Regions from separate parts of the Arthrobacter sp. 3Tela_A genome, predicted to be linked through region 1. Evidence: riboswitches for the same ligand, from Rfam matches in the RefSeq annotation. Region 1 holds a riboswitch; the other holds the start of a gene.
What was found. A riboswitch is a leader RNA that binds a small molecule or an ion and turns the genes downstream of it on or off. The one in region 1 is predicted to bind S-adenosylmethionine.
Positions count from the first base shown of each region.

Region 2: linked by a shared signal. The riboswitch ahead of TVC13_RS16110 (bifunctional o-acetylhomoserine/o-acetylserine sulfhydrylase) and the one ahead of TVC13_RS02010 (hypothetical protein) in region 1 are both predicted to bind S-adenosylmethionine.

Region 1 is NZ_JAXIOM010000003.1:75,620-78,763, reverse strand. It holds gene paaZ (phenylacetic acid degradation bifunctional protein PaaZ) at 1-176, opposite strand, end outside; gene TVC13_RS02015 (SGNH/GDSL hydrolase family protein) at 527-1,426, shown strand; SAM riboswitch class IV at 1,546-1,678, shown strand; gene TVC13_RS02010 (hypothetical protein) at 1,694-2,080, shown strand; gene TVC13_RS02005 (tyrosine-protein phosphatase) at 2,146-2,892, opposite strand; gene TVC13_RS02000 (MerR family transcriptional regulator) at 2,991-3,144, shown strand, end outside.
Region 2 is NZ_JAXIOM010000070.1:13,577-16,720, forward strand. It holds gene metX (homoserine O-acetyltransferase MetX) at 1-844, opposite strand, end outside; gene TVC13_RS16110 (bifunctional o-acetylhomoserine/o-acetylserine sulfhydrylase) at 841-2,157, opposite strand; SAM riboswitch class IV at 2,223-2,339, opposite strand; gene TVC13_RS16115 (VOC family protein) at 2,465-3,106, shown strand.

The sequences.
Region 1 (3,144 bases):
CGGCCGTGCTCGACGGCGGCAGCGGTGTCCAGGCCGTCGGTGCTGACCAGGGCGAGCAGTTCGCCGGTGGAGGCATCACGGACTTCGGTGGAACTGGCGGAGGTGTTCTCCGGGGTCCACCATTCGTCCTGGACGAAGCTGGGGACGACTTGCACGTCTATGGCGGTTGAGGTCATCGTTGACGGACCCTTTCGATACTGGACGTTCGTTTGCCAGTCCGGGCCGGCTGGCCGCAGCTGCAGCGCAGGCCGATAACTGACCGGACGGTCGGTAATGAATCCAGCCTACATGAGAGTGCCGTGCGGCACATCACCTGGGAGTGTGCCGGTCCTCAACATTTCGCCTGCGGGTGCCGCTGCGCCGCCTTCGTGTTCCGCCGTGGAAGCACGGCCGTTAGCGTGGTCCGCTACGCAGCACTGCACTGCGGACCACGACGGCGGAAGGCAAGGACATGTTCCGGTTGCGCAAATGGGGACGGGCAGCGGCGCTGTTGTCCGCAGGATGTCTCCTCACGGCAGGATCTCTGGTGCTGCCTGCGGCCGGTGCCGCGGCGGACGCTACCCCATGGACCGCTGCGGGTGCCGGTGCCGACCGGGACCGCGGCCACCACGGACCCCACAAGGGATGGGACCGCGGGCCGAAATGGTCCGTTGATTACGTAGCCCTCGGCGACTCCTATGCAGCCGGCTTCGGCGGCGGCGCAGTACTCGATGCCTGCGGGCGGACAGCCGAGGGCTACCCGGCCCTGTTGGATGCCCTGCGCAAGGTTGAGCTGGATGCCAACGTGACCTGCGGCGGCGCCACGGCGGCCAGCACTCCTCCGCCGGCCCCCGCGGGTCCGGTAGACCTGCCGGAGCAAATCGCAGCACTTCAGGCTGCAGGCAGCATCGACCGGAACACCGACCTGGTGACGCTGACCATCGGCGGCAATGATGTCCGCTTCACGGACGTCGTAGCGGCCTGCGCCGGCACTGAGCTTCCGGCGACCTGCGCTCCCGCTCTCGCGGCGGCGCAGGCGTACGCCGAAACGACGCTGGCTCCACAGATGCGCCAGTCGCTGGAGCAGCTGCGTGCCCTGGCTCCGCGAGCGGAGCTGGTGCTGGTGGGGTACCCGCACCTCTTCGACGAGGCCGGAGTTCCGGGACTGCTCTCCGCCGAGGCAGCCGGGCTGTTCAATGCGGGCACTGATGCGCTGAACGCCGTCCTGGCCGCGCAGCTGCCGGATCGCCGGTCCACGTATGTGGACGTGGTGGATGAGTTCGCCGGGCACGGCGTCGGCTCCGCCGATCCGTGGATCATCTTTGGCCAGGCCGCCCAGGCCAACCTGCATCCCAACGCCACGGGGTACCGGGAGGGTTACCTCGCGGCCATCACTGCGGACGTCGACCTCCCGGGCAAGGGGCATCACTGCCGCGGCCGCAGCTGAGTTCAACCCGGACCACCCGTCGAGAGGCCAGTTGCGGTTCCTTTCGCGGCTGAAAAGAGCCGCAACTGCCCTCTCGATGGGTGTACCGGTGTCCCTGGTGCCTGCTAACGTAATCAGTGCTTCACGAGACATGGCCTCCGCACCTTCCCGGTACGGAAAAGCTCCGACTGGCCATGCACCAACCCCAATGTTCGGCGGGTGGTTCGGATGACGAAGCGGCCCGCGTCCAACCGGAGCGGGCAAGGACACTCCCACGAAGGACACGCTGTGATTCCCTCCAGTGACCCGCGCTGCACGGCTTTCTACCCCGGCCACAAGATCCATTGGATCCACGGCGGCCGCCTCATGAGGTACGACGACTGGATCGACGTCGAGGTCCACGCCGACCCGGAACTGGACCTCATCTATCTGGTCCTCGACGGCGAGCAGCAGCTTATGTGGCACCATGATGTTCCCTTGGTCGCAGAGGCCCTTGCTGCCACCCCCGGGCAGCCGCAGTGGTGCACCCGGTACTCCTCCCTGATGGTCCCCGGCGCCTATGAGGGCCGGAACCGGAGCTCTTTTTTCTACTTAGCCACTCCTGAGAGGGTGGTGCCCTGCCGCGGCCGGGTTCCGCGGAATGACGTGACCATGCAGGACCACGGGTCCGCTTAGCTCCTCGCCCCATCGAGATGGCAGAAACTGCCCGTATGAGCGCCCGCTGTATCGTGCAGTTTCTGTCATCTCGGTGAGGAGCCGAGCATCCGGGAGCGGAGCCGGGCGAGGGTTTCCTCCCCGGTTCCGGCCCGGCGCAGGTAGGCAGCGGCGTCGAATTCCTGCAGGAAACCCAGCAGCTCACCCTCCGCGGCATCGGCGCGGGCCGCCAGTTCGGCGTCGTCCAGCGGGCGCTCCCGCGGCTGCTGCTGGGTTCGGTGCCAGTCATTGATGCCGGTCAGGGCAGCACGGTAGTCGGCGGCGATGTCCGCCGGCCGCACGCCGGCCACGCCAAGCAGCAGCGCCGTCACCAGCCCGGTGCGGTCGCGCCCGGCTGAGCAGTGCAGTACGACGCCGCCGGGCGGCGCATCAGCGACGGCACGGGCAATTGCCGCGAACTTTTCCGGCCAGCGGCGCAAATTCTCGGCGTAGAACCGCGGTGAGCTCATGTAGGGGCCGGTCAGTGCCGTGAAGTCCGGATCGTCGGGTTCCTGGGTGGGAAGGTTCAGGAACCGGATGCCGCGGACTGCCGACGGCGGCACCACCGGGTCGGTGTCCCTCCGGCCGGTCTCCGCCGCGTTGCGCAGGTCAATCACCGTGCGGACACCGGCATCGTATGCCTGCTGCCAACCGCGGGCGGTGAGCCATTCGGAGCGGCCCATCCGGTAGAGCCGGCTGGGCTGGATGCGCCCGTTGCCCGCAGGAACTCCACCCAGGTCCCGCGCATTGGCGGCACCTTCCCAGTCGACGTTGCGGTTCGGCGGGTTCCCCATGCTCCCAGCGTAGGCGGAACTGCAGGGTGCGCGCCCTCGAAGAGCCGTCCGGAAGCAATACTTGACTCTGACACTGTGGAAGGCAGGAGAACTGGATCATGTTATCCATTGGAGCGTTCGCGCAGATCGGTCAGGTCACCCACCGCATGCTGCGGCACTGGGACACCGCCGGCCTGCTCGTGCCCGCCCACGTGGATGAGTTCAGCGGCTACCGCTCCTACGATCCGTCCCAGCTTGAACGGCTGCACCGGA
Region 2 (3,144 bases), on a different contig from region 1:
CGAGTTTCCGGCCCTGGTGGTCCAGGTAGCTCTCCACCTGGTACCGGCCGCGCTCAGCCGGAAGCGCCGCGCCAAGCGGGTCCTCCCCCGGCTGCGGTGTCCGGCCAAACCGGTACTGCAGTTCCGCCTCGGACCGGTAGGTGATGTGCGCGATCCGGCGGGCCAGGCCCAGCCCGGCCAGCGGGGCACGGCCGTTGTAGTAGTCGCCGCCGTTGTAGTCCGGATCCAGCCGGATGGCCGCCACCTGCGCCTGCGCGAAAGCGATCTGCTCACCTGTGCTTGCCGCCGTCGCCGCAATGACCACACACCGGGCCACCCGGTCGGGTTCAGTCACGGCCCACTCCAGGGCCCGGGCGCCGCCTAGGGAGCCGCCCAGCACGGTGTGCCAGCGGCGGATGCCCAGCTGGTCTGCGAGCCGGGCCTCGGCGTGCACGGAATCCCGAATGGTGACAAACGGGAACCGGGATCCCCAGGGCAGCCCGTCCGGGTCTGCCGATGCCGGACCGGTGGAGCCGTAGCAGCCGCCAACCATGTTGATCGAGACCACAAAGAACCTGTTGGTGTCGATGGTCCGGCCGGGTCCCACCAGGCCGTCCCACCAGCCGGGTTCGTCCGTGCAGCCCTGGGCCACGTGGGTGCTGCCGGTGAGTGCGTGCGGAATGAGGACGGCGTTGGACGCCTCGTCGTTCAGCACGCCCCAGGTTTCGTAGCCCAGCACCACGTCCGGAAGGACGCCGCCGGTCTCCAGGGCCAGGTCACCGATCGAGGCATACTGCAGCACCCCGTCCAGTACACGGACAGGGTGCTGCGGTGCAGGAGGATAGGTTGTCACGCTGTGCTTCATGCTCCCTTGGCGGCGCGGAAACCGGCGTCGAGGTCCGCGATGATGTCGTCGATATGCTCCAGGCCCACGGACAGGCGGACCAGGCCCGGGCTGACGCCGGCTGCTGCCTGGGCCTCAGCACCGAGCTGGCTGTGCGTCGTCGACGCCGGATGGATGACCAGCGAGCGCACGTCGCCCACGTTCGCCACATGGGAGTGCAGCTCAAGGCCGTCCACGAAGCGCTTGCCCGCTTCCACGCCGCCTTCGATCTCGAAGGACACGATCGCCCCGGTTCCGCGCGGGCCGTACTTGCGGCCCCGTTCGTACCACGGGCTCGACTCCAGCCCTGCGTACGCAACCGAAATGACGTCGTCGTGCGCTTCCAGCCAGCGCGCCACGGCGACGGCGTTTTCAACGTGCCGCTCCACGCGCAGGCTCAGGGTCTCAAGCCCCTGGGCGAGGAGGAAAGCGTTGAACGGGGAGAGCGCGGAGCCCAGGTCGCGGAGCAGCTGCACCCGTGCCTTGAGGATGTAGGCGAGGTTGGCGCCAAGGACTCCGTTGGCGCCCAGGTCGCGGGCGTAAACCAGCCCGTTGTAGCTCTCGTCCGGGGTGTTGAAGCCGGGGAACTTTTCCGGATCGGCGCCGAAGTCGAAGTTGCCCGAGTCCACAATCACGCCGGCAATTACGGTGCCGTGACCGCCGAGGTATTTGGTGGCCGAATGCACCACAATGTCAGCGCCCCATTCGATGGGCCGGATCAGGTACGGGGTGGACAGGGTGTTGTCCACGATCAGCGGGATGCCTGCTTCATGGGCGACGGCGGAGATCCCCTCGATGTCCAGGACATCCTGGCGGGGGTTGGAAACCACTTCGCCGAAGAAGGCCTTGGTGTTGGGCCGGACCGCTTCCCGCCACTGGTCCAGGTTGTCCGGGTCCGCGACGAAGCTGACGTCGATTCCGAACTTCTTCAGCGTGTGCTTGAAGAGGTTGTAGGTTCCCCCGTAGAGGCTGGGGCTGGCCACAATGTGGTCCCCGGCTTGGGCGAGGTTCAGGATGGCGTAGGTTTCGGCGGCCTGGCCCGAGGCGAGCAGCAGGGCTCCGAGGCCGCCTTCCAGGGACGCGATCCGGTTCTCGACCGCTTCCTGGGTGGGGTTGCCGATCCGGGTGTAGATGGGCTCCAGTTCGGCCAGCGCGAACCGGTTCGCTGCGGCTTCGGCGCTGGGGAAAACGAAGGACGAGGTTTGGTAGATCGGCAGGGCGCGGGCGCCGGTTACGGCGTCGGGCTCCTGACCTGCATGGATCTGGCGGGTTTCGAAGGACCAGTTGGCAGACATTGTGCTCCCTTTATGACCAGGGGCCCCACAGGGTCGGGTCCGGAATACACCGGAGCGACACGTGTGGCCCGCGCTTGCCGGCACGCCTGTTTGCGTACGGCCAGGTCTTCACCCGGGGCACCCCACCGCGGTTGGAGGGTTGCCGGCCAGCAAGCCGGGGCTATCTGCTGGCACTCATGACCTGTACCTATAGAACCAACCCCTCAGCAGTTGCGCAACCCATATGACGCAGCGTGAAAATCTGCTGATTACGCCGCTTAGGCTTGCCTTAGTCGAGACATAGGTCACAACGTGCCAAGATGTTCGCATGCGCCTGGATCACGTCTCATATGCCTGCGAATCCGACGGCCTGCTGGCCACTACGGAACGCATTGCCGCTGCCCTGGGAACCGACTTCGTCAAGGGCGGAGTCCATCCCCGTTTTGGTACCCGCAACATGATCCTCCCGCTGGCCAACCACCAGTATGTAGAGGTTGTTGAAGTACTGAACCACCCCGCGTCGGACAAGGCCCCATTTGGGCAGGCCGTCCGCGCGCGCTCCGAAGCCGGCGGCGGCTGGATGGGCTGGTGCGTCGCCGTTGAGGACCTTGCTCCCTTCGAAGAACGCCTTGGCCGCTCCTCCGTTCCCGGCAACCGCAAGTTCCCCGACGGACAGGAACTCACCTGGCGCCAGATTGGCATCAACGGCCTGATCGCCGACCCGCAGGTCCCCTACATGCTGCGCTGGGATGAAGACAAGGCAGACCTCCACCCCTCCCGCGCCTTCGAAGGCACCGTCTCGCTGCAGTCGCTCACCATCGCCGGTTCGGCCGCGCGGGTGACCGAGTGGCTGGGCATGCCGGTTGAGAAGCCGCTGGAGTCCGTGGATGTCACCTGGGTCTCCCCCAAGGGCACGCCGGGCATCATGTCTGTCACCTTTGCCACCGAGAAGGGTCTCGTCGAGATCTAGTTCTGCTGGATTCGCTCCGGTTTGTGACAATCGCTCCG